3 regions of the Micromonospora sp. WMMC264 genome follow, and region 3 is predicted to be linked to each of the others. Evidence: riboswitches for the same ligand, from Rfam matches in the RefSeq annotation. Region 3 holds a riboswitch; each other region holds the start of a gene.

Region 1 (6,520 bases), 2.1 Mb from region 3:
TCGTTCCCGCTGCTTCGGCCTTCTCGGCCGCCCCGGCCGGCGTCTGCGCCGAGCCTGCTGACGCCCACGCCGACGAGCACGCGAACGCTCGCGTCGCGAAGGGCGGCAACGCCAAGCTCGACCCCAACCACCTGACCGCCAAGCAGGTCCAGGACCGGGAGGCCGACCTCGCCGCCGCGCAGCGCGAGCGGGCCAACTTCCGGACCGGCGCGGTCACCCCGCTGGCCACCGTGACGATCCCGGTCGTCGTGCACGTCATCCAGGAGAACAGCACCCGGGCCGGCGGCAACATCACCGACTCGATGATCAACCAGCAGATCACCGTGCTGAACCAGTCGTACGCGGGCTCGACCGGCGGCGCCGCCACCGCCTTCGGCTTCCAGCTCACGAAGATCAACCGGGTGACCAACCCGTCGTGGTACCCGATCGTGCAGGGCTCCTCCGCCGAGCGCTCGATGAAGACCTCGCTGCGTGAGGGCGGCAAGAACACGCTGAACATCTACCTCGGCGAGCTGAGCGACAGCCTGCTGGGCTGGGCGACGTTCCCGAAGCGGACGCTGGACAAGATGGACGGCGTGGTCGTGCTCAACGAGTCGCTGCCCGGCGGCACCGCCACCAACTACAACCAGGGTGACACCGGCACCCACGAGGTCGGCCACTGGCTGAACCTCTACCACACCTTCCAGGGCGGCTGCTCCGGCTCGGGCGACAGCGTCTCCGACACCCCGGCCGAGGCGTCCCCGGCGTACCAGTGCCCGACCGGCCGCGACACCTGCTCGACCGCCGGCAAGGACCCGATCACCAACTTCATGGACTACACGTACGACTCCTGCATGTACCAGTTCACCGCCGGCCAGGCGAGCCGCATGCTCACCGCGTGGAACGCCTACCGCGCAGCCTGACCGCCTCGTACCGCGTACCGGTGCCGGCCCTGTCCTCGGACGGGGCCGGCACCGCTCGTTTCGGGGTCGGGGTCAGGCGGCCGGGCGGCGGGTGTCGAAGCCGTGCCGGCCGCGCCGGCCCTCCGCGCCCACCGGCTCACGCCGGGCCGGTTCGGCCCCGAGCGGGTCGAGCCACACCCGCACCTGCGGCGGAGCGGCGCCGGGCTGGGCGACAGGGTCGCGCCGGGTCAGCATCGCCGCCTCGACTGTGAACTCGAACAGCCGCCAGTCACCATGTGGCGACGCGCGGGCGATCCGGGCCAGCCGCGTCACGGTGGCCGGGTCGGTCACCGGCCGCGCGCGCCCCGCGACGTACGCCTCGTCGTCGCTCTCCTCGGGCGGGAACGAGTGCAGCGCGTAGCGGCCGTCGCGTTCGAGGTCGCGGCGCTTCGGCGAGTCGATGACGAAGCACCATAGGCCGTCGTCGGTGAACACCGGGGAGACCGGGTGGACGCGGGGGCCGCCGTCGGCGCGGACCGTGGCGAGGTAGCCGAAGCCCGGCCCGTACTGCTGCATCAGGAGGCGGATCTCGCCGGCGAGGCGGGGCTCGTCGGCGGCGAATTCGGACCAGGAAGCCATGCGGACATCCTATCGAACACGTGTACGAAGAAGTAGTGCGACACGCAGGTCACCCATACCGGTCGCTATGGTGTTCCGATGCTGCTCTCCGACCGCGACCTGATCTCCGAGATCAAGGCCGGCACGCTCGCGCTGGAGCCCTTCGAGCCCACGCTGGTGCAGCCGTCGAGCATCGACGTACGCCTGGACCGGCTCTTCCGGGTCTTCAACAACCACCTCTACACACACATCGACCCGTCGGTCCAGCAGGACGACCTCACCTCGATGGTGGAGGTGCCCGAGGGCCAGCCGTTCGTGCTGCACCCGGGCGAGTTCGTGCTCGCCTCCACGCTTGAGGTGATCTCGCTGGGCGACCAGCTCGCGGGCCGGCTCGAGGGCAAGTCGAGCCTGGGGCGGCTGGGGCTGCTGACCCACTCGACAGCCGGCTTCATCGACCCCGGCTTCTCCGGCCACGTCACGCTGGAGCTGTCGAACGTGGCGAACCTGCCGATCACGCTCTGGCCCGGCATGAAGATCGGCCAGCTCTGCATCTTCCGGCTCTCCTCGCCGGCCGAGCACCCGTACGGCTCGGCCGTCTACGGCTCGCGTTACCAGGGGCAGCGCGGCCCGACGCCGAGCCGGTCCTGGCAGAGCTGGCGCACCTGGCCGACGCGCTGACGCCGCCCGCAGTTGTTAAGAAGGGCCCCCTCCTCTACCGGAGGCGTTAAGAGGGGGCCCTTCCTTACACGCGGCCGTAGCTGTTGATGTCGCCGTCGTCGACCCGCTTCATCGTGATGGGCTTGCCGGACTGGGAGGCGTGCACCACCCAGCCGTCGCCCACGTACATCGCCACGTGGTGCAGGTCGCTGTAGTAGAAGACGAGGTCGCCGGCGCGCAGCTCGGCCCGGCTGATGCGCTTCGTCACGCCGTGCTGCTGGCGTGCGCTGTGCGGCAGCGAGACGCCGCCCTTGGCCCAGGCCGCCATGGTGAGGCCCGAGCAGTCGAAGTGGTCCGGGCCGGCGGCGCCCCAGACGTAGATCTTGCCGATCTGGGCGCAGGCGAACTTCACCGCCGCTCCGGCCGGGCCGCCGGGATAGCCGGCCGGGCAGGGCGCCGGGCGCAGCGGGCCGCCGCCGCCCTTGCCGTACACCTTGAGCCGCAGCTTCTCCAGCTTGGCGATCTCGGCGTCGATCTGCTTCTTCTTCGCCGCGAGCTGGGCCTCGGTGCGCGCCAGGCCGGCGATCATCTCGTCCAGCGGCTTCTTCTTCGCCGCCAGCTCGTCGCGCAGCGCGGCGACCGAGCGCACCTGCTCGTGCTGGCGGTGCGCGAAGCGGTCGAGCAGCTCCAGGCCGTCGACCAGGTCACCGGGTGAGCGGCTGCCGAGCAGCGCGTTGACCGTGGAGAGGTTGTCGGCCTTGTAGGCGTCGGCGGCGAGGCCGCCGACCTGACCGAGCGCGGCGTCCACCCGCGCCTGGAGGGGTGCGATCTGGCGGCCGAGCGCGTCGGCCTGCCTGCGCCGCGCGGCGAGCTGCTCGCGTACGTCGTTGACCTGCTCGATGACCGGTTCGAGCTTGTTCCAGTCGCGGTCGATCTGGGCCTCGATCTCGGCGACCGAGGGTTCGGCGTGTGCCGCAGTGGCGCCGCCGGTCAGTACGACGGCGGTGCCGACCAGTGCGGCGAGGGCGGTGGTGAAGCGGGACCAGCGGGAACGCGGCGCGGCGCTGGACCGGTCGACCGACCGGTTCGACGACGGCCGCGGGGCATGGAGTGCCACCGGGCGTCCGTACTCCTTCTTCCGTACCGCCTACCGGGTTAGCTGACGGATTCGGGCGGGAAGGGAGCCGCCCTACCGCAGCAGCGCTGCGGATTCACCCCAGGTACCTGGTTCCCCGGCTCGCCCGGAGGCGACTCGGCGGTGTCGGACCGTCACCGACCGGGTTGGACGGTGAGACGTGCGGCCGACGATTCACCAGAGTAGGGACCACCGTTATCGATCCGCAACTTCCAGCGCCGTGACACTCCGTACGCGATCCAGCGCCACACCGCGCACGGAGGTGAAATTTTCTTTCACGACTGATTACTTACTGGAAAGGTATTGACCGTCGCGGGTGTGCGGAGTGAGGGTGGAAACGCAGTGACCCCCATCCCTGTCCAGGAGGTTCGATGCATCTCTCCGCCCCGCCGTCGGGCAGACGGATACTGCTCGCCGCCGCCGTGGCCACGGCCACCGCGCTGGCGACCACCGGCCCGGTTACCGCCGCGCCGGACACGTCCGCGCCCGCGAGCGACCGGCAACAACAATACGCCGCCGCCGCGGCCGAGTACGGCGTGCCCCAGAACGTGCTGCTCGGTGTCTCCTATCTGGAGTCCCGCTGGGACACCCACCCGGGTCAGCCCAGCACCAGCGGCGGCTACGGCCCGATGCACCTGACCGACGCCGCGCACATCCTCGCCACGCCGGGCAGCGCCCACGTCGACGAGGACGAGGACCCGCGCGGCGACGACTCCCGGCCGCTGAAGCTCGACCCGGCCACCGCCGCCGCGCCGACGCGGGAGACGCCGCTGCCGAGCGCCTCGCTCCAGACGCTCGACGCGGCCGCCGCGCTCACCGGGCTGGACGCGGGGACGCTGCGCACCGACCCGGCCGCGAACATCCGCGGCGGCGCGGCGCTGCTGTCGTCGTACCAGAAGGCTCTGGGCGGGCCGGTCGGCGCCGGCACCGACCCGGCGGCCTGGTACGCCGCGGTGGCCCGCTACTCCGGCGCGGACACCGCCGACGCGGCGGCGGCCTTCGCCGACGAGGTCTACGACCAGCTCGGCCAGGGCGCCACCCGGACCACCGACGACGGCCAGCGGGTCACGCTCGCCGCCACCGCCGCGAAGCCGGACCGCTCCCGGCTGGCCCGCCTCGGCCTGCGCACCGCGCAGCGGCCGGACGGGCTGGAGTGCCCGGTCCGGCTGGCCTGCGAGTGGATTCCCGCGCCCTACGAGCAGCTCAGCGACGACCCGGGCGACTACGGCAACCACGACCTGGCTGACCGGCCGAAGCAGCAGAAGATCGAGTACATCGTCATCCACGACACCGAGGGCTACTTCGGCCCGAGCGTCGACCTGGTGAAGCGGGCCGACTACCTGGGCTGGCACTACACGCTGCGCTCGGTGGACGGCTACATCGCCCAGCACATCAAGACCAAGGACGTCGGCTGGCACGCCGGCAACTGGTACGTCAATGCCAAGTCCATCGGCCTGGAGCACGAGGGCTTCGCCGGCCAGGGCACCTGGTACACCGAGGCGATGTACCGCACCTCCGCCAAGCTGGTCCGCCACCTGGCGCTGAAGTTCGGCATCCCGATGGACCGGCAGCACATCATCGGCCACGACAACGTGCCCGGCATCACCGCCGCCAACGTGGGCGGCATGCACTGGGACCCGGGGCCCTACTGGGACTGGTCGCACTACTTCGACCTGATGAAGGCGCCGTTCCGCGGCACCGGCACGGCGAAGACCGGCCTGGTCACCATCGACCCGGACTTCGCCACCAACCGGCCCGCGTTCACCGGTTGCAACCAGCAGCCGCCGGGCGTCCCGACGCCCACCCCGCCGGCGCAGCCGTGCCCCTCGCGCGGCTCCTCCGCGGTGATCCTGCGGACCGCGCCGAGCCCGGACGCCCCGCTCGTCAACGACCTCGGGCTGCGCCCGGACGGCACGCCGGACACCATGTACATCTCCGACCACGGCGCCCGCGCCTCGGCCGGCCAGACGTACGCGCTCGCCGGCCGGCAGGGCGACTGGACCGCGATCTGGTACCTCGGCCAGAAGGCGTGGTTCCACAACCCGGCCTCCGCGCCCACCGCCAAGTGGGCCACCGGCTTCGTGGTGACCCCGCGGCCCGGCAAGGCCACCATCCCGGTGTACGGCCGCGCCTACCCGGAGCAGTCCGCCTACCCGGACACCATCCCGTACCAGGCCATCTCTCCGCTGCAGTACACGTTCGCCGCCGGCCAGCGGTACGCGGTCGGCGGGGTGCTGCCCGGCGAGTACTACCGGGCGGTCTCGTTCGACGGTTCCGCGCCGGGTGACCGGACCGTGGTACGCGGGAAGAACCAGTACGTGCAGGTCCAGTTCGGCCACCGGATCATGTTCGTGAACCTGGACGACGTGCTGATCCTGCCGTCCCCGGTCGGCGCGCCGCGCTGACCCCTCCCCGAGAACGCGAAGGCCCCCGGTCCATGCGGACCGGGGGCCTTTCGGTGTGACCGAGGTCAGGTGACCCGGACGAAGCCGGCGAGCGGCTGGGTGTTGATGCTCGACACCTGGACCGGTTTGCCTGTCCGGGGCGCGTGCACCATCACCCCGTTGCCGAGATAGAGCCCGACGTGATGCAGATCGGAGCCGAAGAACACCAGGTCACCCGGGCGCGCCTCGGAACGGGACACCTTGCGGCCCTCGTTCCACTGCGCGCCGGTGAAGTGGGTGAGCGAGATGCCCGCCGCCTTGTACGCGTACTGCGTGAGGCCGGAGCAGTCGAACGCGTTCGGGCCGGTGGCGCCCCACACGTACGGGTCGCCGACCTGGGCGCACGCCGTCGCGATCGCGGTACGCGCGGCGCTGCTCACCACGCCGTCGATCTTCGGGCAGCCCGCCGGGCGGATCGAGGTCACCGGCAGCATCGCGGTGAGTCGCTTGATCTCCGAGTCGATCTGCTTCTTCTTCGCCGCGAGGTCGTTCTGCTGCTTGGTCTCCAGCTCGATCAGCTCGTCGAGCTTCTCCTTCTGCCTGTTGTACTCGTCCCGCACCTTGAGCACACCGGCGATCTGACGGCGCTGGTCGTCGGCGATCCGGTCCAGCATGACCAGCTGCTCGGCCAGCGTGCCCGGCTTGGTGCTCACCAGCAGCGCGCCCAGCTCCTGCGACGGGCCCTGGATGTAGTAGCGGGCCGCGATGTCGCCGACCTTGTTCATGGCGAGCGTGGAGGCCAGCTCCAGCGGCACCATCTTGTCCTTCAGCGCCTTGGACTTCTT
Region 2 (10,871 bases), 1.6 Mb from region 3:
CCTCCGCCGGGTGCCGGAAGCGTCCCTTCGGGTTGATCGTGTACTCGTTGCGCCGCCCCACGCGGGTGCGCCGCAGGTAACCCCCGGCTTCCAGGTCGGCGACGATGGCCTGGGCCGCCCGCTCGGTGACGCCCACCTCGTCGGCCACGTCCCGCAGCCGCGCCGTGGGGTTGCGCGCGATCGCCAGCAGCACATGTCCGTGATTGGTGAGGAAGGTCCAGTTGCGGCGGCTCCCGTCCTCACCTGGTGTCGTCGCCATGGTGGCCATGCTATGGCCATCGACGCTGCCGACCCGAATCGGACGCGGGCCGGCACGGGAAAGTATGAAATGCGTATCACGAATCTTGACGTGCCCCTGACGCCGTGTGACCGTGAAGTCGCGAGGCCGTCCGGCCTGGTCGTTCCGCAGGTAGACGAGGTGAGGCAGATGACGCCGAGAAGCCCGGAGCAGGCGCTCGCCGAGCTGCGTGCCGGCAACCACCGGTTCGTCACCGGTGTGCCGCAGCATCCGAATCAGGACGCCGGGCACCGGGCGGCGGTGGCCGACGGCCAGCACCCCTTCGCGGTGATCGTCGGCTGCTCCGACTCGCGGCTCGCCGCGGAGATCATCTTCGATCGGGGTCTCGGTGACCTCTTCGTGGTGCGTACCGCCGGGCACACCGCCGGGCCCGAGGTGCTCGGCAGCGTCGAGTACGCGGTCACCGTGCTGGGCACGCCGCTCGTGGTGGTGCTCGGGCACGACTCCTGCGGCGCGGTCCAGGCCGCCCGGGAGGGGGTCCGGACCGGCGCCGCTCCGGCCGGGCACCTGGGAGCGGTGGTGGACGCGGTCTCGCCCAGCCTGCTGCGCGCCGCCCGGCAGGGCATCGACGACCTCGACGGCATCATCGACGTCCACATCGCGCAGACCGTGGAGACGCTGCTGGCCCGGTCCTCCGTGCTGGCCGAGCGGGTCGCGGCGGGCCGGTGCACGGTGGCGGGGATGTCGTACCGGCTCTCCGGCGGCGAGGTGCGGACAGTGGCGCAGGTCCCGGCGTCACTGCCCGCTCCCTCGTCGCCGGCGGACGCGGACGCGGCGCTGGCCGGCTGACCGGAGCGCCGGACGACGAAGGGGCCGCCCACGGGGGCGGCCCCTTCTTGCTGCGTCCAGGTCAGAGCATCGACATGTGGACGTGGTCGGTGTGGTTCGACGGCCCGCTGTACGACCTCCAGCCGGTGGCCGGGAACCAGATCTGCCGGTTCCAGATCACGTAGTAGATGCCCAGCCGGTCGGCGTTGCGGATGAGGAAGGCGGCCACGTCGTTGCCGTACTTGCGGGTGTCGTTGTTGTGCCAGGGTGAGAAGCCGCTGTTCTGCAGCGACCAGTCGCACGCCTTGCCCTTGGGGTGCTCCCACGGCCCGCCCGGCCGGTAACAGCCCACGAAGCGCGTGTAGCCGGCGCGCCGGACCTCCTTGTAGGCGTGCAGCGTCCGCGGCGTGATGCAGCCCGAGGTGGTCGGGTCGTTCTCGCTGCACGACTCGGCCTTCCAGCCGCCGTCGGCGGTGCGGCCGGGGCCGATCTTGGCGACCGGTGAGGTGGCGTCGACCAGGCCGCCGGTGAAGCCGAGGCCGCCGACGAGCTTGAGGGCGCGTTCGGCCTGCACCTTCTCGCGCTCCATCGCGTTCTTCTGCTTCTCCTGCTCTCGCACCTCGGCGTCGAGCGCGATCTTGGCCGTCTCGGCGCGGTTCTTGACCGCGTTGATGGCGGCCAGGCGCTGCGCGTTGAGGAGGTTCAGCTCGTCCAGGGCGTTGACGCGGCGGACGAACGAGTCGGGCGAGTTGCTCTCCAGCAGCATCGCCATCGCGCCCATCCGGCCGGTCCGGTAGGACTGGGCGGCGAGCTGGTTGACCTGCGGGCTGAGCGCCTCGAGTTCGGCCTGTGCCGCCTGTACCTCGGCGGCCAGCCGCCGCTGGCGGTCCTGCGACTTGGCCAGCTTCGCCTTCGCCTGGAGGAAGTTCCGGTTGGCGCTGTCGATCGCCTCGGTGATGAGCGGTGGTTCGCCGTCCTCCTCGTGCCCGGACGGCTTCGGGGCCGCCGCGGCGGGGGCCGCCGTCGCCGAGTTCGGCCCGGCCAGCACTGCCAGCGAGGCCAGCACGGCCACCAGGGGTGTCAGCCAGCGGCGCAGGGGTGGCGTCACAGTGTTCCCTTCCGTCGGCCGCCGACCGGGTTAGCTGACGGGTTCGGGACGGAAGTGGCCCCTACCGCTCGCGCGGATTCACCCCATGTACCTGGTTCCCCGGCTCGCCCGCAGGCGATTGGGCGGCGGCACCGCTGGCGCCGGTGCGCGCCTTCGGCGGTGACCGGCAGCGAGGTTACCCGACAGCACTCCTGCGGATCTACGTCCGGAAGCCGACCAATAGCGAGATTTCGCCGTGGCGCACCGTGACCAGCGTCGCGTTTGAAATCGATGGTCACCGTGCGGAGTGTCACCATGTCGCCTCCGTACTCTTTCCGCCGCCGAGCGCCTCCAGCGCGTCGTCGCGTCCGGTCGGCGGACGGGGCGGCGGGGGTACGGGCGACGCCGGCTCCGGACCGGGCGCGCGCCGTCCGGCGGTGGTCACGATCGCGGCCAGTGCGGTCGTCAGCGGTACGGCGGCGATCAGGCCGAGCGTGGCCACCGCGCTGCGGACGATCTCCTGGGCGAGGAACTCGCTGGTGAGGATCTGGCTCACCGGGCGGGAGTCGGCGACCAGCAGGAGCAGCAGTGGCAGCGACGCGCCCGCGTACGCCAGCACGATGGTGTTGACGGTGGACGCGATGTGGGCCCGGCCGACGCGGGTCGCCGCCCGGTAGAGCTGCCGCCGGGACAGCCCCGGGTTGGCGTGCGCGAGTTCGGTGACGGTGGCCGCCTGGGTGACGGTGACGTCGTCCAGCACGCCCAGCGAGCCGATGATGATGCCCGCCAGCAGCAGTCCGTGCAGGTCCACGTCGCCCTGGAACATGGACAGCGTGGTGGCGTCCTCGCTGCCGAAGCCGGTCAGGTGGGTGGCGGACGTGGCGAGCAGGCCGAGCACGCCGGTGACCACCAGGCTGCCGAGCGTGCCGAGCACCGCCACCGACGTCTGCGCGGTGATCCCGTGCGTCAGGTAGAGCACCACGAACATGATCAACGCGGCGCCCACGATCGCCACCAGCAGCGGCGGCTGGCCGCCACCGATGCCGGGCAGCACGAAGCCGAGCAGGATGGCGAAGCTGGCCGCCAGGCCGCCGAGCGCGGCGAGCCCGCGCCAGCGGCCGAACGCCACGATCGCGGCGGCGAAGAGCACCAGCAGCCAGATCAGCGGCGTGCCGCGCTGGTGCTCGGCGATGTTGTAGGACTTCACCGAAGGGTCGGCCGGGTCGATCAGCTCGACCAGGACGATCTTGTCGCCGACCTCGACCCGGGGCGCGCCCGGTCCGGCCGGGAGCGGCGTCTCGACCTGCCGTCCCGCGTCCGGGCCCTGCTCGGCGGCGACGGTCGCGGTGCCGCAGGGGCCGCCCGCGCCCTCCGGGGCCTCCGGCGTCGGCGGGCAGGGTTCGGTGACCACCCGGGTCACGGTGCCGTGGTAGCGGGGGACGTCCGCGCCGCCGACCGGCTCCCGGTCCTGCCGGGGCCAGAGCACCAGCGCGGCGATCACGGTGAGCGCGAACAGCGGCACCACCACGGCGACGAGCAGCCGCCGTACGCCCGGTGGCGTGGGCGGTGCGGGGCGGGTGTGGTCGGCACCCAAGGCGTCTCTCCCAACGGTCGCGGCGACGCCTGGTCCGCCGGACCGGTCTGGTCACCGGGCCGGCGCGGACGTGTCGACCACGTCCGGGTCGTCGCCCCGACATGGTAGGCAGCCCGGCTGGGTGCTCCCGGACACCGTGACCGGTGACGCGCGCCCCGCGCGGGTCAGGCCAGTCCGGCCCGGCGTCGCCGGTACTCGTCCTCGTCGATCTCGCCGCGGGCGTACCGCTCGTCGAGGATGCGCCGGGCCGCCGTCGGCCCGGACCGCTGCGGGCCGGTCCACCGCACGGCCAGCCAGAGGAGCCCTGCCAGCACCGCCAGCACCGCCAGGGACCAGATCCACATCCAGCCCATCATCGGGCTCTGCCACATCATCGGGCCGCCCTCCGTCCGTCACCGCGGGTCCGCCGGGGCCGGCCTGCCCGCCACTTCGACGGTACGGCCGCACGGGCGCGTCGGCGCGGGTCGATGTGCCCTGCTCGGAGGGGCGGAGGTCCCGTTCAGCCGCGCTTCATCAGGCGGCCGACGGCGGCCATCATCTCGGTCGCCATCTCGTCGGCCCGGCCCTCGGCGGCGCCCTCGTGCATGCAGTGCCGCGCGTGCCCGTCGAGCAGGCCGAGGCCGACCTTGTCCAGCGCCGCCTGGATGGCCGAGATCTGGGTCAGCACGTCGATGCAGTAACGGTCGTCCTCGACCATCTTCTCGATGCCACGGACCTGACCCTCGATCCGGCGGAGCCGGGCGAGGAGCTGGTCCTTGCTGGCGGTGTAGCCCCGGGTCGGGCTGGACGGAGCGGTCATGAGAACGAGGATAGCGTACCCCTCGGGGGTATGCTAACGTTCCGGCTGTACCCCCAGGGGGTATGAGATCGGAGGGCGACATGGAGAGCACCTACCAGGTGAGCGGTATGACCTGCGGCCACTGCGTCAACTCGGTGAGCACCGAGCTGAGCGCGCTTCCGGGCGTCACCGGCGTCCGGGTCGACCTGGCCACCGGCCGGGTCACCGTCACCAGTCAGAACCCGCTGGACACGGACACCGTCCGCGCGGCGGTCGACGAGGCCGGCTACGACCTCGTCGGTGCGTGACGGGTCCACGGGACCCGCAGAACCGAGGAGAAACCATGAACACGGCGACGAAGCTCAGCGGCTTCGCGCTCGGCCTCGTGGCGGTCTTCGGCGCGGCGTACGGGATCGGCAACCTGGCCGATCCCGTCGCCCCGGCCGCCGAGACCCGCCACGACGACAGCGGCAGCGACCACGGGACCGGCGACACCGGTCACGGTGACGAGAACGGCGCCGACGCGCACCTGCCCGGCGGGCTGCTCGTCTCCGAAGGCGGCTACACGCTCCAGCCCGCCACCGCGCCGGCCGGGCAGTTCGCCTTCCGGATCACCGGCCCGGACGGCACGCCGGTCACCCGCTTCGAGGTGGCCCACGACAAGCGCATGCACCTGATCGTCGCGCGCCGGGACCTGTCCGGCTTCCGGCACGTCCACCCGGAGATGGCCGGCGACGGCACCTGGCGGGTCGCCTCCCCGCTCGACGGCCCCGGGGTGTGGCGGGCGTTCGCCGACTTCACGCCCGAAGGCGGCGAGCCGTTGACCCTCGGCCTGGACGTCACGGTCCCCGGCGAGCTGGCCGCCCGGCCGCTGCCGGCGCCGGTGACCAGCACCACCGTCGACGGCTACACAGTCACGCTGACCGGCACGCCGGAGCCGGGCCGGACCAGCCGGCTCACGCTCTCCGTCAGCCGCGACGGGAGACCGGTCACCGACCTTCAGCCCTACCTCGGCGCGTACGGGCACCTGGTGGCGCTGCGGCAGGGCGACCTGGCGTACCTGCACGTGCACCCGGAGGGCACACCCGGCGACGGGCGCACCCCCGCCGGTCCGGCGATCACGTTCGCCGCCGAGGTGCCCTCGGCCGGGGCGTACCGTCTCTACCTGGACTTCCGGCACGGCGACGCGGTGCACACCGCCGAATTCACCGTCCTGGCCGGCGACCCGACCGCGCCGGTATCCACCACCGCACCGACCCCGGACGCCGGACACGGCACGCCGGGGCACGGGCACAGTTGAGCGCCGGAGGTGCCGCGATGACTGCCACGGGAAAGACGCTGCCCACCGCGCCGAACCTGATCGAACTGGCGATCGGCGGGATGACCTGCGCGTCCTGTGCCGCCCGGATCGAGAAGAAGCTCAACCGGATGGACGGCGTCGAGGCGACAGTGAACTACGCCACCGAGAAGGCCACCGTCCGGTACGCCGACGACATCGCGCCGGCCGACCTGATCGCCACCGTCGAGAAGACCGGTTACACCGCCGTGGTGCCGCCCCCGCCCGAGCAGGCGGCCGCAGCGGCCGGGGAGCCGGCGGACGAGCTGCGCGTCGCGCGTACCCGGCTCTGGGTCTCCGCCGTGCTCACGCTGCCGGTGATCGTGCTCGCCATGGTCCCGGCCTGGCAGTTCGACTACTGGCAGTGGGCCTCGCTCACGCTGGCCGCCCCCGTGGTGGTCTGGGGCGGGCTGCCGTTCCACCGCGCCGCGCTGGTCAACCTGCGGCACGGCGCGGCGACCATGGACACGCTCGTCTCGCTGGGCACGCTCGCCGCGTTCGGCTGGTCGCTCTGGGCGCTGTTCCTCGGCGACGCCGGCATGCCCGGGATGAAGCACCCGTTCAGCCTCGACATCACCCGGGGCGACGGCGCCGGCAACATCTACCTGGAGGCCGCCGCCGGGGTGACGGTGTTCATCCTGGCCGGGCGGTACTTCGAGGCCCGCTCCAAGCGCACCGCCGGGGCGGCGCTGCGCGCCCTGCTCGAACTCGGGGCCAAGGACGTCGCGGTGCTGCGCGGCGGCCAGGAGGTCCGGGTCCCGGTCGACCGGCTCGCGGTCGGCGACCGGTTCGTGGTCCGGCCCGGCGAGAAGATCGCCACCGACGGCGTGGTCGAGGAGGGCACCTCGGCCGTCGACGCCAGCATGCTCACCGGCGAGTCGGTGCCGGTGGAGGTGGGGACGGGCGACACCGTGACCGGCGCGACCGTGAACGCCGGTGGCCGGCTGGTCGTCCGGGCCACCCGGGTCGGCGGCGACACCCAGCTCGCCCAGATGGCACGGCTCGTGGAGCAGGCGCAGACCGGCAAGGCGGCGGTGCAGCGGCTCGCCGACCGGATCTCCGGCGTCTTCGTGCCGATCGTGATCGCGCTGGCCGCCGGCACGCTCGGCTGGTGGCTCGGCACCGGCTCCGGTACGACCGCCGCGTTCACCGCCGCGGTGGCCGTGCTGATCATCGCCTGCCCGTGCGCGCTCGGCCTGGCCACGCCGACCGCGCTGCTCGTCGGCACCGGACGCGGCGCGCAGCTCGGGGTGCTGATCAAGGGGCCGGAGATGCTGGAGTCCACCCGCCGGGTCGACACCGTGGTGCTGGACAAGACCGGCACCGTCACGACCGGCCGGATGGCGCTGGCCGAGGTGCTGCCCGCCGACGGCGAGGACGCCGGCGAACTGCTCCGGGTGGCCGGCGCGCTGGAGGCCGCCTCCGAGCACCCGATCGCGCGGGCCGTCGCCGAGGCCGCGGCCGAAGCCGGACCGCTGCCGCCGGTCGGCGGGTTCGCCAACGCCGAAGGGCTGGGCGTGACCGGCGCCGTGGACGGCCGGACCGTGGTGGTCGGCCGGGCACGGCTGCTGCGCGAGCGGGGTCTCGACGTACCCGAGGAGATCGCGCGGGCCGCGACCGGCGCGGAGGCCGCCGGCCGGACGGCGATCCTGGCCGGCTGGGACGGGCGGGCCCGGGGCGTGCTCGCGGTGGCCGACGCGGTGAAGCCGACCAGCCGGACGGCGGTCGCGCGGCTGCGCGAACTGGGGCTCACCCCGGTGCTGCTCACCGGCGACAACGCCACGGTGGCGAAGGCGGTGGCCGCCGAGGTCGGCATCGACGAGGTGATCGCGGAGGTGCTGCCCGCCGAGAAGGTCGCGGTGGTCGAGCGGCTGCAGGGCGAGGGCCGGGTGGTCGCGATGGTCGGCGACGGGGTCAACGACGCCGCCGCGCTGGCCCGGGCCGACCTCGGGCTGGCCATGGGCACCGGCACCGACGCGGCCATCGAGGCCGCCGACCTGACGCTGGTCCGGGGTGACCTGACCGCCGCCGCGGACGCCATCCGGCTCTCCCGGCGCACGCTGGCGATCATCAAGGGAAACCTGTTCTGGGCGTTCGCCTACAACGTCGCGGCGTTGCCGCTGGCGGCCGCCGGGCTGCTCAACCCGATGCTCGCCGGGGCGGCGATGGCCTTCTCGTCGGTCTTCGTGGTGGGCAACAGCCTGCGGCTGCGGCGCTTCCGCCCGATCGGGTGAGGGGATTGGGCGGGCGGTCGACGGGGTAACCAGTTGTCGTCAGGCAATCGCATCAGTGGAGGTCATCATGGGTCTCGACGACAAGATCGACAACACGTCGCAGGACGTGTCCGGCAAGGTCAAGGAGGGCGTCGGCCGCGCCACGGACAACGAGCGCCTGGAGGCCGAGGGCCGCAACGACCAGGCCGGCGCCAAGCTCAAGCAGGCCGCCGAGAAGATCAAGGACGCCTTCAAGAGCTGACGTACGCGACGCACACCCACCGGGTCGGCCCACGGGCCGGCCCGGCGTGCTGTCCGGGCGCGGATCAGCGCGGCCCGTCACCGGCCAGGCGGGCGGCGCGGGCCTGCAGGTACCGCCGTTCCGGCAGGCTCGTGGTGGCCCGGGCGGCGGCCAGGTACGCGGCCCGCGCGTCCGCCCGGTCCCCGGCCAGGTCGAGCAGATGCGCGCGGACAGCGGTGAGCCGGTGGTGGCCGGCGGTCCGGCCGTCGGCGTCGAGCGGCTCCAGCAGCGCGAGCCCGGCGCGCGGGCCGTCCACCATGGCCACCGCGACCGCCTGGTTCAGCGTGACCATCGGGTTCGGCGCGAGGTGGGCCAGCACCCGGTAGAGCGAGACGATCTGCGGCCAGTCGGTGGTCCCGGCGGTGGGCGCCTCCGCGTGCACCGCCGCGATGGCCGCCTGCACCTGGTACGGGCCCGGCGACGACCAGGTCAGCGCCTCGGTCACCAGCGCCACCCCCTCCTCGATCGCAGCCCGGTCCCACCGGCCGCGGTCCTGCTCGGCCAGCGGCACCAGCTCGCCGTCCGGCCCGGTACGCGCCGCCCGGTGCGCGTCGGTGAGCAGCATCAGCGCCAGCAGCCCGGCCACCTCGCCGTCGTCCGGGAGCAGCCGGCGCAGCTCGCGGGCCAGCCGGATCGCCTCGGCGGTCAGCTCCGCCCGGTGCAGCGCCTCGCCGCTCGACGCCGCGTACCCCTCGTTGAAGACCAGGTAGAGCACGCGCAGCACCGCGCCCAGCCGCTCGTCCCGGTCGGCCGGCGAGGGCAGCGTGAAACGCGCGCCGGCCGCCTCGATCCGCTGCTTCGCGCGCCGGATCCGCTGGCTCATGGTCGCCTCCGGCACCAGGTACGCGCGGGCGATCTCGGCGGTGCTCAACCCGCCCACCGCACGCAGCGTGAGCGCCACCTGCGCGCTGACCGGCAGCGCCGGATGACAGCAGAGGAACAGCAGCTTCAGCGTGTCGTCCCCGCCGGGCGGCTCCTCGTCGGCGGGCGGCGCGACAGTCGCGTACGCGGGCTGCCGGACCGCCACCGCGACCTCGCGTGCCCGGCGGGCGTGCTCACCGCGCCACTCGTCGGTGAGCCGGCGGGTGGCGACGGTGACCAGCCACGCTCGGGGATGGTCCGGCAGGCCCTGCTCCGGCCACTGGACGGCGGCAGCCAGCAGCGCCTCCTGGACCGCGTCCTCGCAGGCGTAGAACTGGCCGTGCCGGCGCACGAGCACGCCGAGGACCTGCGGCGCGAGCGTGCGCAGCAGGTCCTCGACCGCAGGTGAGGTCACATCTCCGTCCCGGCCTGCTCCATCACCGCGCGCACCTCCAGCACGCCGAAACCGTGCCGCACGTCCGGCCAGCGCGCGGCGATCTCGGCAGCCCGCTCCGGTGTCTCGCAGTCGACGGTCAGGTAGCCCGCGAACTGCTCCTTGCTCTCCACGAACGGCCCGTCGGTGATCTCGGTGCCGCCACCGGCGGCCGGACGGGCCGTACGGGCCTGCGACGGGTGCGCCAGCGCCTCACCGCCGACCAGCTCACCGGACTCGGACAGCTCCTTCATGATCTCGTCGACCTCGCCGAAGATCGCGTTGCGTTCCGCCTCGGACAGCTCCTCCACGAAGCCGGGCCGGTTCCAGATCAGCAGCATGTACTTCACCGTGCACTCCTCGGGTTCGGGCCACCGTCGGTGGCGCCTCGCAGACGGGTCGGAGCCGGTCCGCCCGAACCGACATCATCGGCCAGGAAGTCAGCGAGAACCGCGCACCGGGCGGCGTGCCGGGCGGCCCGGATCGAGCGAGGCGCGGTCGGCGGCGCTGGTGCCGGAGACCCAGCCCTGTTCGTCGCGCACCTGGAGCCGGTGCCGCGTGGTGCCGGGAAAGAGCTGGTCGACCCGCTCCCGGACGGCGTCCGAGCGGGCCGCGAGCACCGGCAGCAGGCGGTCGTCGTCGCTCTGTCCGGCCGCCGCCGCGCTGGCCTCCCGCAGCCGGTCGCCGATCCGCAGCGCGAACGCGTTGAGGAACGACTCGTCGTAGCCCTTGGTGCGCCGCCCGCCTGCCTGTCCGCGCTCGCGCCGTCCGCGCAGCATCGCGGCGGTGGCCTGCACCAGCAGCGAGGTGTGCAGCAACTCCACCGCCGCCAGGTCGGCCGGGAAGCCGAGCACTGTGGCGAAGCCCAGGTCGTCGGACCAGACCGACTCGCACCGGTTCGCCGCCGCCACCTCCTGGACCAGCAGCGCCTTCGCCGCCGCGTACGGGGCGTCGACCCCGATCCGGACGCCGCCCGGACCGCCGGAGCGCTCGGCGGCGGCGTCGAGCAGCGCCGCGTCGATGCTGTGCCGGGCCATCAACTCCTGCGCCTTGGCGGTGAACGCCTCCGCCTCGGCCGGGTAGGCGGTCGACTCGGCCTTGGCGAGCAGCGCGCGTACCCGGTCGAGCATCCGGGAACCGCTCGGCGTCGCGGCGGCGGGTGCGGTGCCCGCCGAGCCGGGCGGCGGCCGGAGCGCCGCGAT
Region 3 (10,871 bases):
CGGAGGTGGCCAGCAGCTTGTGCGCGGCGTGGCTGAAGACCAGGTTTCCGCTGTTGTCCCCGATCCAGTTGCCGGCGAACGTCTCCTCCGGCGTGAGGACGTCGAACGGGCCCTTGCGGGCGCGGAGCAGGATCCGCTGGTGCATCCGGTTCGCTCACCTTCCGTACGGCACGGCGTGCCGGCGGGCGTCGCCCGCGCGTGCAGGAACGGAAATCCTATCCGCCGTCCCTGGGTGACCCGGCGGCCGTCGGCTCGCCGGGAACGTCCCGGTACTCCGGGGTAGGGTGCCCGGAATGACCAGCGCGCCGACTGTCACCCGTGCCCCGCGCCTGCCGTCGCTGACCGGATTGCGGTGGATCGCCGCGCTGCTGGTCTTCGGTTTCCACGCCGGGACCATGGGGATCGTCGCCGAGCCGCACCTGAAGGCGGTGGTGGACAAGGCGTTCAGCCTCGGCCTGTCCGGCGTCGAGTTCTTCTTCATCCTCAGCGGGTTCGTCCTGGTCTGGTCGTACCGGGACGGGGAGCGGGCGTGGACGTTCCTGCGCCGCCGGCTCGCCAAGATCTACCCGAACCACGTGGTGACGTTCGTGGCGGCGCTGGCGGTCGCGGCCTGGTTCGCCGACCCGGTCCTGCCGTGGGCGGCGATCGGCAACTTCTTCCTGGTCCAGGCGTGGATCCCGCTGAACGGCTACTTCTACAGCGTCAACAACGTGAGCTGGTCGCTCTCCTGCGAGCTGGCGTTCTACCTGTGCCTGCCGCTGGTGGTGCCGTGGCTGCGCCGGGCCCGTACCGGGGTGCTCCGGACCGTGCTGGTCGCGGCGCCGCTGCTCATCCTGGCGCTGTGGCCGGGCCAGCAGCTCGTGCCGGAGGAGCAGCGGTGGTGGTTCACCCAGATCTTCCCGGTGACCCGGTCGCTGGAGTTCTGGATGGGGGTGGCCGCCGCCGAGCTGATGCGCCGCCACCGCTGGCGCGGACCGAACCTCGCGGTCGCCACCGGCCTGTTCGTCACCACCTGGGTGGTCGCCGCGCTGTGGATCCCGGCCGAGTTCTGGGCGGCGCTGCTCGCCGTGGCGTACCTGCTGGTCATCGCCGCGGCGGCGGACGCCGACGTGCGCGGCCGGCCCACCCCCTGGCGGTCCCGGCCGATGATCTGGCTCGGTGAGGTCTCGTTCGCCTTCTACCTGGTGCACGTGCTGGTCATGGTCACCGTGCTGCGGCTGACCGGGGACTGGGGGACCGGCCTGCCCGGCTGGCGGGGGCCGCTGGCGGTGCTCGGCTTCCTGCTGCTCACGCTCGCGCTGGCCGCCGCGCTGCACCGCTGGGTGGAGGTGCCGATGATGCGCCTGCTCGGCCCGTCCCGCCGGGCCCGCGCGGCGTCGCGCGCACCGGCCGTGCCGGCTCCGCGCGGGCCCGCCGAGGGCGCGGCCGCCGACGGCGCCGCGCGGTCCGTCTCCGGTCCGGCCGAGGACATCGAGTACGCCGGGCGGCGTCGCCCGGACTGACACGCGCACACGCCGGCCGGTCGGTCCGCGACACGCCGTGCGGCGGTGCGTCAGTGGGGGTTCGGCGGTAATTTGTACCCGTGCTTCCGATCGCGCTCACCTGCCCCGTGTGGTGGGTGGCGCGCTGGACCGCCCGGATGCTCGCCAGTCTCGCCGTGGTCGTCGCCTGTTCGTTCGGCGCGGTCACGCTGCCGGCCGGCGCCGCCGCGCCAGCCGGCCCGGCGTACGTGAGCACGCCGGCCGCCCCGCGACCGGAATCCGACCGCGCCGCCGAGCGGCAGGCCCGTCCCGACGGCGCACCCGCGCCCGCCGCACGGGCCACCGACACGCTCCCGAACGACCCGCAGCCGGTCCCGGCCGGCCGGATCACCGCGCCGGTCGGCCTGCGGGCCCCGCCCGCCCGCTGATCCGCCCACGGGCCGCGCCCGTCACCGCACCCACCGAACGTCATCCCGCACCCGCCCCTCGCCGGCCCGGCGCCCCCGCGCCGCGCCCCGACCGGCCGTGCGGAGTCTCCCGCCAGGTTCTTCCCGTGAGGTGCCGACCATGTCGCAGACCGCTCTCTACCACTTCCTCACCGCGGTCCCCGAGGCCGCCGCCATCTGGTCCTTCCTGATGCTGCTCGCGTTCGGCCTGCTCGCCGCGCTGGTGGCCCGGCCCGAGCGCGACGGCGTCGCCGAGGCTGCCGCCGATCCGGTGGACCAGGACGCCGCGCGCCGCGACGACCTCGTCCGGTACGCCGAGGAGGTGGCGGTGGCCGCCGCCGGGGCCGCCCAGACGGCCCGTCGCCGCCGGGAACGGTGGCTGGCCGCGCAGGACGAGGCGGAACGCGCCTGGACCGCGTACGACGAGGCGGACAGCGCCGCCCGCCGCCTGGCCGGGGCCGCCGCGCTGGCCGCCCCGCGCACCCCGCGCACCCCGGCGGAGTACGCGGCCCGGGAGCGCTGGCTGCACCACGCCGCCATGACGGCGCACTGGCGCGGCGACCTGTCCGCCCGGCAACTCGCCGACGTGCTGGCGCGCCGCAACGGGTGGGACCCGCGCCGGCACCCGGCCGAGCAGGAGATCGTGCTGGCCCGGGCCGTACGGGACCGGCGCCGGACCGGCTGGGAGAGCGCCGCCGAGCGGGAGCGGCAGGCGTGGCGGGACGCCGAACTGGCCGCCGAGGCCGCCCGTACGCTCGCCGCCGAGGCGTACGCGGCCACCCTGGCGGTGCGGCCCGCCCCGGTGTCCCGCGGCGTGGCGACGATCCCCCTGCCGGTCGGCGCGTCCGTCCGCAACGCCCGCTGGCGTCCGGCCCGGGTCGGCTGAGGCGACCGAATTGTTACCCGGAATGTGGTGAGCCGGCTCACCCCCGGCGCCGAAACGGGCGTGGAGCGCAGAACAGGCCAATGAGCCGCGCCATTGCCGGTCAGGCGCTCGCCGTCTGTCCCCTTTTCGCCTCCCGGGCGCCGTCACCACCGCTTGTCCCATTGAGTGAAGTGAGTAACCGGCTGTTCCGAAATCCGTTACCGGGGATCATGTTTACGCAGGTGGGAGCGCTTGGCAGGGGCAGTACCCGCCGGTAGTGTCGGCGCGTCCGGTGCGGTAACCGATCGCAGAAGGCGACGCCGCGCCGACCCGCCTAATCGTGTCATCACGAACCGGGGAACCATGAGCACCATCGGGGTGAATCCGCGGCCACTGCCGCGGTAGGGCGTACTTCCCGCCCGAATCCGTCAGCTAACCCGGTCGGCGGCCACGGAAGGAGTCCCATCCTCGTGCCCACCCCTCGATCGTCCCCCCGCCTCCACGGCTCCGCGGTACCCGCGCTCGCCTGACGCGACCGGCAAACCGCCCCTGGGCGCCCGGCATCGCGGGCGTACCCGTTCCCCCGGCCCATCCGGCCTGCCAGCACGTGTGAACCCCTCCACGTGCCGGGCCGGCGTGTGCCGATCACGCCCCCCGTGGAGGATTTCGTGAAGCACCACCTGAAGCGTCAGCTGCGGCGGATCGCCACCGAACGCCCGTACCAGATCATCGCCGGATCGGCCGCGGCGCTCGTGCTGGCCGCCGGCGCCGGCACCGCCCTCGCCGCCGGTGAGGACGCCCCGGTCCGGCAGGAGAACACCGCCTCGGTCGCCGAACTCGGCGCACGGCTCGGCGAGCCCGCCAGCCGCGGCGAGGCGCGCATCGTCGTCCCGCCGGCGTCGCCGAGCGCCGAGCCCAGCAAGTCGCCCAGCGCCTCCCCGTCGGCGAAGAAGGCCGCGGCGGACCCGGACGTCACCAAGGCCGCGCCGAAGCCGCCGTCGAGCAAGACGCTGGACTACGACTACCAGGCGCAGATCAACTACTACTACTGCGGCCCGGCCGCCGTGCGCAACGCGCTCAGCGCCACCGGCATCGAGCGCAGCCAGGACGCCCTCGCCGGCCCGCTCGGCACCACCGAGATGGGCACCAACTCGGCCGAGGACACCACGCGCGTGCTCAACCAGCAGGTCAAGGGCAACCCGTACCGGACCCGGATGATTCCCGGCTCGGCCAGCCCGGCCCAGATGGACCGGCTCCAGGCCGACGTGGTCGAGGCGATCAGCAACGGCCGCGGGGTCGTCGCGAACGTCGCCGGCACCGCCACCGACACCAACGGCGGCTGGCACTCGTTCCCGGGCGGCCACTACGTCGCGGTGATCGGTTACAAGGACGACGGCCGGATCGTGCGGATCGCCGACTCGGCCGACCCGTCGCTGCCGTCGTACTGGCTCACCACCATCGACCTGGCGCACTGGATCGCCAGCCGCGGCTACTCCGCCTGACCCTCCGCACCCCCGGAAGGCCGGCACCCCTCCCGGGGCGCCGGCCTTCCCCGTCCCCACCCGCCCTGGCCCGCCGCCCTCTCGGCGCGTCGATCTTGGACTTGTGGCGCCTGGTATGCCCGGCTCGCCCGCTATGGAAGGCACCACAACTCCAAGATCGGCGGCGAGGGCGAGGGCGAGGGCGAGGGCGGGCGGCGTGGGGCGTGGGGGCGGGTCGGTCGGGTTTGGTCTCGCGTGTCCGGGGCGGGCGGTGGCAGACTGCGCCAATGGGTGAAGCGACGGGGAACCGGCACCTGATTCTCCTGCACGGCATGGGCGCCACCGGCGAGGTGTGGCTGCCCTGGGCGCCGCTGCTGGAGCGCCGCTGGCCCGGGCGCTGGCTCGCCCCCGACCTGGCCGGCCACGGCTGGTCGCCGCCGCTCGACGGCTACTCTTTCGACGCCCTGGCCCAGCGCGTCGCGGACGGGCTCGGTCCGCTCCGGCTGGGCCCGCACGACCGGCTGGTGCTGCTCGGGCACTCGCTCGGCGGGGTGGTGGCGCTGGCGCTCGCGGCCCGGCAGCGGGCTCTTCCGGTGGACGCGGTGGTGGGGCTCGGCATCAAGGCGGTCTGGTCCCCGGCCGAGCTGGCGAAGGCGAGCGAGCTGGCCGCCCGGCCGGTCACCTGGTTCGCCACCCGGGACGAGGCGGCCCGCCGCTACCTGCGCGTCTCGGGGCTGGCCGGGCTGTTCGCCCCGGACCACCCGGTGGTGGAGGCGGGGCTGCGGCGGGTCGACGGCCGCTGGCGGCTGGCGATGGACCCGGCCGCGTTCGCGGTCGGCGAGCCTCGGCTGCCCGCCCAGCTGGCCGCGACCGGCGTGCCGGTGCTGCTGGCCCGCGGCGAGCAGGACCCGATGGTGAGCGACGCGCAGCTCAAGGAGCTGGGCGTGCCGGTGGCCACCCTGCCCGGCCTGGGCCACAACGCGCACGTCGAGGACCCGGCCGCCGTGCTCGCCCTGCTCGACGCGTACCTGTAGAGCGGGGCCTACACGACGGCGCGCTGCGCCGGGACCGCCCAGTCGGCCTCCAGCTCGCGGCGGGCGGCGGCGAGGAACGCCTCGGCGTAGGCGTCGGCGGGGAAGTCGCCCAGGTAGCGGGTGCGCGCCGCCCAGCGCTGCGCGGCCTTCGGGTCGGCGTCGAGCAGGTCGGTGATCACCTGGTCCACGTTGGACATGTCGCGCCGCAGCACGTAGCCGGACGCCGCGAGCGGGAACCGCTCGACGAAGTGCTCGCCGTCGGCGCCGGTGTCGGTGAGCGCGTACGGCTTGCCGGAGTAGAGCCAGTCGGAGATGACGCCGGAGACGTCGGAGACCAGCGCGTCGGCGCGGTTGACGCACTCGGTGAGCGTCAGCTCGCGGGCCGCGGCGGCGCCGAACAGGTGCGGGCGGCCGGTCTTGGCCCGGTCGGCGGCGAGCAGCTCGGTGAGCCGGGCGAGCTGGCGGGCCGAGGCCGGGTTCTTGTCGGTGTACGGGTGGGCGCGCAGGATCACCGCCGCCCCGCGGTCGATCAGCCGGCGGATCAGCGTCTCGGCCACCGGCAGCGAGCAGTAGTTGGCGTCGGCGTGGTGCCCGGTCCAGGTCGGGGTGTAGAGGACCGTCGGGTGCGCCGAGGCGGCGACCGGCTCCCGGCGTACCTCGATGGCCTCGACCTGGGGCCGGCCGACCACGACGAACTTGTCGGCGGGGATCTCCACGCCGGCGCGGGCGTACCTGTCGATCGCGGCCTGCCCGGCCACGAAGATCTTGTCGAAGATGGCCGAGACCGGGTTGGCGCTCGGGGCCTTGTCGCTGTCGCCGTGGTGCAGCTGCACGTGGGTGAGCTGGTTGAACCGGATCAGGTGGGCGTTCTTCGCGCCGTGGTTGACGTAGAAGGCGACGCGCAGGCTGGGCACCAGCGCCTCGTCGAGCGCCTTCAGGGTGGGGCAGAGGACCACCGGGGCACGGGTGGCGGCGGCGACGGCCGGCAGGAGCTCCGGCTCGCGCAGCACCACCATGAACGGGCGGCCGATCCGTTCCAGGTACGGCAGCCACATGGTGACCTGGTACTCGGAGCCGGGCGGCGCGGAGAAGTGCAGCACGAACTCGGGCTGGTGGCGGCGCAGCGCGCGGCCGACCGGGCCCCCGCCGGCGGGCGGCCGGAACCGGCGCCGGGCGAGGTCGAGCGCGACCGCCCCGCAGCCGGCGCCGACGAGCAGCGCGGCGGCGAGCGCCGTGAAGGCGGGCAGGGCCAGCGCGGCGGCGAGCGCCACCACGGCGAGCAGCACCAGCAGCGCGTCACCGAGCCGGGCGGCGACCAGCGGCGTCCACGTGCGTACCGGAAGGTTCGCCGCCCGGATCTCCAGCGCGCCGGCCTGCCGCAGCGGGCCGACCAGCAGCACCAGGCCGAGCAGGACCAGCGCGGTGGCCGCGAGGGCCGGGTCGAAGCCGTCGTCGAGGCGCCGGGCGTAGCCGACGAGGATGCCGGCGGCGACGAGCACCGTCTCGGCGAGACCGTCGGCGGACGGCCGGACCCGGCGTTCCCAGGCGGTGGCGGCGAGCGCCGCGACGGCCAGGGCCAGGCCCCAGCCGGTGGCGCCGGTGAGCGCCACGACGAGGAAGGCCAGCACCGCCAGCCCGGTGGTCAGTACTCGGGCGAGCAACTTACGGACCAGGTCACCACGCATCTGGCACGTCCCGTCGGTCTCAGGCGCCGGTGGACAGCTCGGACCGGTCGGCGCCGGGCTGCGCCGGTACGGCGGCGACCTGCTCGCCGGGGGACCGGCGCACGTCGACCACCTGGCCGGTCAGTTCGGAGATCAGCACGTCCAGGGACGCCTGCGCGACCGCCTCGGAGGAGAGCAGCGTGTGCTCCGGCTCCTCGCCGAACGCCCGCGTCCGCATCGGGGTGGCGGTGCGCTCCGGGTTGACGCAGTTGACCCGTACGCCGAACTCGGCCCACTCGTCGGCGAGCGCCTGGGTGAGATTGACCAGCGCGGCCTTGGTGGCCGAGTAGAGCGCGTAGCGGGCCCGGCCCCGGGTGTACGAGCTGGACGTGTAGAGCAGCAGCTGGCCCTTGGTCTGCTGCAGGTACGGCAGCGACTGGCGCGCGATGGTGACCGGGCCGACGAAGTTGACGTGCAGGAGACGGTCCATCGTCTCGGAGTCCATCTCGGCGAGCGCGCCCTTCTCCAGGATGCCGGCGGTGACCACCACGTGGTCGACCCGGCCGGTGGCCTCGAACGCGGTCTTCAGCGCGGCGGTGACGTCCTCGGCGCGCTCGACGTGGGTGCCGGTGGTGGAGCGGCTGAACGGGAAGACCTGCGCGCCGTAGCCGCGGGCCAGCTCGGCGAGGTCGTGGCCGATGCCGTAGCTGCCGCCGAAGACCACGATGGTCCGGCCGGTCAGCTCCTCGGCGTAGCCGCGGTGGGTCAGCCGGGGCGCCTGGGCGGCGGCGAGCTGGAACAGCTTGTCGGCCAGGTGCACGTCGACCGGGTGGGTGACCTTGATGTTCTCGTCCGAGCCGTCGATCACCTTGATCGGCGTGCCGGGCAGGTAGCGCAGCACCACGCCGCAGTCGTCGGTGGCGGCGAAGTCGGGGTCGCCCTCGGCACGGCGGTACGCCTCGCGGATGGTGCCGGAGCGGAACGCCTGCGGGGTCTGGCCGCGGCGCAGCCGGGAGCGGACCGGGATGTCGGTGATGCAGTCGTCCGCGTCGACCTGGATGATCGTGTCGGCGGACGGGATGGCCACGTCGACGGCCGAGTACGTCCAGAGCGCGTTCACGCACTCGCGCACGATCCGGGCGCTGACCAGCGGGCGTACCGCGTCGTGGAAGAGGATGTTGACGTCGCCCTCGCCGACCGCGTCGAGCGCGATCCGGGTGGTGTCGTTGCGGGTCTCGCCGCCCTCGATCACCTTGGTGACCTTGCGGAAGCCGGCGTCGGCGACGATGCGCCGCGCGTCGTCGACGTGACCGGTGGCCATCAGCACGATGATCTCGTCGATCTCCGGCGCGGCCTCGAAGACGGCCAGGGTGTGCTCGATGATCGGCTTACCGGCGATCTTGAGGAGCTGCTTCGGGATGCCCAGCCCGAGGCGCGTGCCGGTCCCCCCGGCGAGGATCACGGCCACCGTACGCGCGGGTCGCCAGGGTGCCGGGCTCGCCGGCGCGGCGTCCGGTGCGGTGGTGTGGTCCTGCGTCATTGCCGTACCTCACTCTGGGTGAAAGGGGATGGATCCGAAAACCTTAACGCGGACGGCGGAGCGCACCGATCCGGGCGATCCCGGGACCGGTGCGCTCCGGCGGGCTACTTCTGGCCCTCGTACGCGTCGCAGACCTCCTTGGTGGGGCCGTCCATCCTCAGGACGCCGCCCTCCAGCCAGATGGTCCGCTCGCAGGTGTCCCGGATCGAGCCGATGGAGTGGCTGACCAGGAACACGGTGCCGGCGCTGTCGCGCAGCTCGCGGACCCGCTGTTCGCTGCGGACCCGGAACTTGCGGTCACCGGTGGCCAGCGCCTCGTCGATGAGCAGCACGTCGTGCTTCTTCGCCGACGAGATGGCGAAGCGCAGCCGGGCGCCCATGCCGGAGGAGTACGTGCGCATCGGCAGCGAGGCGAAGTCGCCGCGCTCGTTGATGCCGGAGAACTCGATGATCTCCGGGGCGATCTTCTTGACCTGGTCCGGTTGCATGCCCATGGCGAGGCAGCCGAGCACCACGTTGCGCTCGCCGGACAGGTCGTTGAGCAGCGCGGCGTTGACGCCCAGCAGGGACGGCTGGCCCTGGGTGTAGACCGCGCCGCGGGCCGGCGGGAGCAGCCCGGCGATGGCCCGCAGCAGCGTCGACTTGCCGGAGCCGTTGCTGCCGATCAGGCCGATCGCCTCACCCTGGTACGCGGTGAAGCTCACGCCCTTGACCGCGTGCACCTCGCGGATGTTCGGCGCCTTGGTGCGCGAGACGATCCGCTTGAGCGCGGAGACCGGTGTGGTGCCGCCGCTCGCGCCCTTGTGGATCCGGTAGATCACGTGCACGTCGTCCACCACGACTGTGGGCACGCGACCCGAGTCGATCACGGGACCGGCGTTCAGCGGCAGGGTCTGCTCAGCCACGGCCGTACTCCTTCTCTCCGCGCCAGAAGTAGACGAACCCGCCGATGCCCATGACGACCGCCCAGAACAGGCCCAGCGCCCAGAGCTTCGGCGGCGAGCTGACCAGATCGGGCTGGTGGGAGTTGAGCAGCGAGAAGCGGGCCAGCTCGATGAAGACCAGCGGCGGGTTCCACTCCAGGAGGCTCGCGGCCCAGTGCGGCAGGTGCTCGCGGAACAGCGCCACCGGGTAGAGCACGCCGGAGGCGTACAGCCAGGTGCGCATCACGAACGGCATGATCTGCTTGAGGTCGGTGATCTTGGAGCCGATCCGGGCCATGATCATGGTGAGGCCGATGTTGAAGACCGTCTGGAGCAGCAGCGTCGGGGCGAGCAGCAGCCAGCGCCAGGTCACCGGCTCGCCGGTGAACAGCACGATCGCGCCCAGCACCACCATCGACATGAGCAGCTGCTGGAGCTGCACCAGCGTGACCGTGATCGGCAGCGCGGCCCGGGGGAACTGGAGCGCCCGGATCAGGCCCAGGTTGCCGGTGATCGCGCTGGTGCCGTTCGACACCGCGGTCTGGGTGAACATGAAGATGAACACGCCGGTGCACAGGTACGCGATGAAGTTCGACACGTTCCGGTTCTGCGACAGGATCACGCCGAAGATCAGGAAGTAGACCGCCGCGTTGGTGAGCGGTGTCAGCACCTGCCAGAGCTGCCCGAGCTGGGTGTTGCTCAGCGAGGACGCGACCTTCGCCCGCGAGTACGCGGTCATGAAGTGCCGGTACGCCCACAACCGGCGGGTGTACTCGCCCAGTGGTGGTCGTTCCCCGGCGACCCGCAACCCGTACCGCCGGGCCAGTTCGGCCCGGCTCAGTCCGGATTCGGGGTCGGCCACCGCGGTGTTGGCCATGATCAGGCGCTCCGATCTTTCGTGCTGATGGGGAGCAGTGCGGTGAACAGATCCAGCGTGGCCCGGCGGGGAGGAGCCGCCTCGCTGCTGCATGGAAGGTAGTCCACCGAACGTCGGGACGCAACCGTACCGTCGTTGCGCTACATTGTTCCACGTGACGACCGAGAAGAGGCGTGCCCCGGCCGGCGCGGCGGTGCTGCGCGGGGAGATCACCAGCGCCATCCGTACCGCCGTGATGCAGGAGTTGGCCGAGGTCGGCTACGGTCGCCTCTCCATCGAGGCGGTGGCCCGCCGGGCCGGTGTGAGCAAGACCGCCATCTACCGCCGCTGGCGGTCCAAGCTCGACCTGGTGCTGGACATGGTCTCCGCCGTGGCGGGCCGCAACATCCCGCTGCTGGACACCGGCAGCCTGCTCGGTGACCTGGAGATCCTGCTGCACGTGATGGCGCGTGCGCTGCGTCACCGGCTGGCCGCGCAGATCATCCCGGACCTGCTGGCCGAGGCGGCCCGCAACCCGCAGATCGCGGAGAAGCTGCAGGCCGCCCTGGACGACTACCAGC

What was found. A riboswitch is a leader RNA that binds a small molecule or an ion and turns the genes downstream of it on or off. The one in region 3 is predicted to bind cyclic di-AMP.
Region 1: another riboswitch for cyclic di-AMP. It lies ahead of O7542_RS25545 (C40 family peptidase); the one in region 3 lies ahead of O7542_RS15710 (C39 family peptidase).
Region 2: another riboswitch for cyclic di-AMP. It lies ahead of O7542_RS23225 (hypothetical protein); the one in region 3 lies ahead of O7542_RS15710 (C39 family peptidase).

What each region holds. Positions count from the first base shown of each region.
Region 1 is NZ_CP114907.1:5,750,486-5,757,005, forward strand. Features, by position in the region: gene O7542_RS25530 (zinc metalloprotease) at 1-902, shown strand, start outside; gene O7542_RS25535 (pyridoxamine 5'-phosphate oxidase family protein) at 975-1,520, opposite strand; gene dcd (dCTP deaminase) at 1,599-2,177, shown strand; gene O7542_RS25545 (C40 family peptidase) at 2,242-3,273, opposite strand; cyclic di-AMP (ydaO/yuaA leader) riboswitch at 3,287-3,424, opposite strand; gene O7542_RS25550 (peptidoglycan recognition family protein) at 3,663-5,696, shown strand; gene O7542_RS25555 (C40 family peptidase) at 5,762-6,520, opposite strand, start outside.
Region 2 is NZ_CP114907.1:5,291,506-5,302,376, reverse strand. Features, by position in the region: gene O7542_RS23235 (MarR family winged helix-turn-helix transcriptional regulator) at 1-268, opposite strand, end outside; gene O7542_RS23230 (carbonic anhydrase) at 428-1,087, shown strand; gene O7542_RS23225 (hypothetical protein) at 1,149-2,174, opposite strand; cyclic di-AMP (ydaO/yuaA leader) riboswitch at 2,178-2,309, opposite strand; gene O7542_RS23220 (YibE/F family protein) at 2,464-3,747, opposite strand; gene O7542_RS23215 (SHOCT domain-containing protein) at 3,912-4,121, opposite strand; gene O7542_RS23210 (metal-sensitive transcriptional regulator) at 4,247-4,546, opposite strand; gene O7542_RS23205 (heavy metal-associated domain-containing protein) at 4,627-4,833, shown strand; gene O7542_RS23200 (hypothetical protein) at 4,869-5,825, shown strand; gene O7542_RS23195 (heavy metal translocating P-type ATPase) at 5,843-8,095, shown strand; gene O7542_RS23190 (CsbD family protein) at 8,163-8,336, shown strand; gene O7542_RS23185 (sigma-70 family RNA polymerase sigma factor) at 8,401-9,651, opposite strand; gene O7542_RS23180 (YciI family protein) at 9,648-10,010, opposite strand; gene O7542_RS23175 (DUF2786 domain-containing protein) at 10,110-10,871, opposite strand, start outside.
Region 3 is NZ_CP114907.1:3,669,150-3,680,020, reverse strand. Features, by position in the region: gene O7542_RS15730 (polysaccharide pyruvyl transferase family protein) at 1-145, opposite strand, end outside; gene O7542_RS15725 (acyltransferase) at 294-1,502, shown strand; gene O7542_RS15720 (hypothetical protein) at 1,583-1,909, shown strand; gene O7542_RS15715 (hypothetical protein) at 2,049-2,813, shown strand; cyclic di-AMP (ydaO/yuaA leader) riboswitch at 3,114-3,254, shown strand; gene O7542_RS15710 (C39 family peptidase) at 3,461-4,294, shown strand; gene O7542_RS15705 (alpha/beta hydrolase) at 4,561-5,307, shown strand; gene O7542_RS15700 (CDP-glycerol glycerophosphotransferase family protein) at 5,316-6,992, opposite strand; gene O7542_RS15695 (bifunctional cytidylyltransferase/SDR family oxidoreductase) at 7,012-8,511, opposite strand; gene O7542_RS15690 (ABC transporter ATP-binding protein) at 8,616-9,416, opposite strand; gene O7542_RS15685 (ABC transporter permease) at 9,409-10,311, opposite strand; gene O7542_RS15680 (TetR/AcrR family transcriptional regulator) at 10,466-10,871, shown strand, end outside.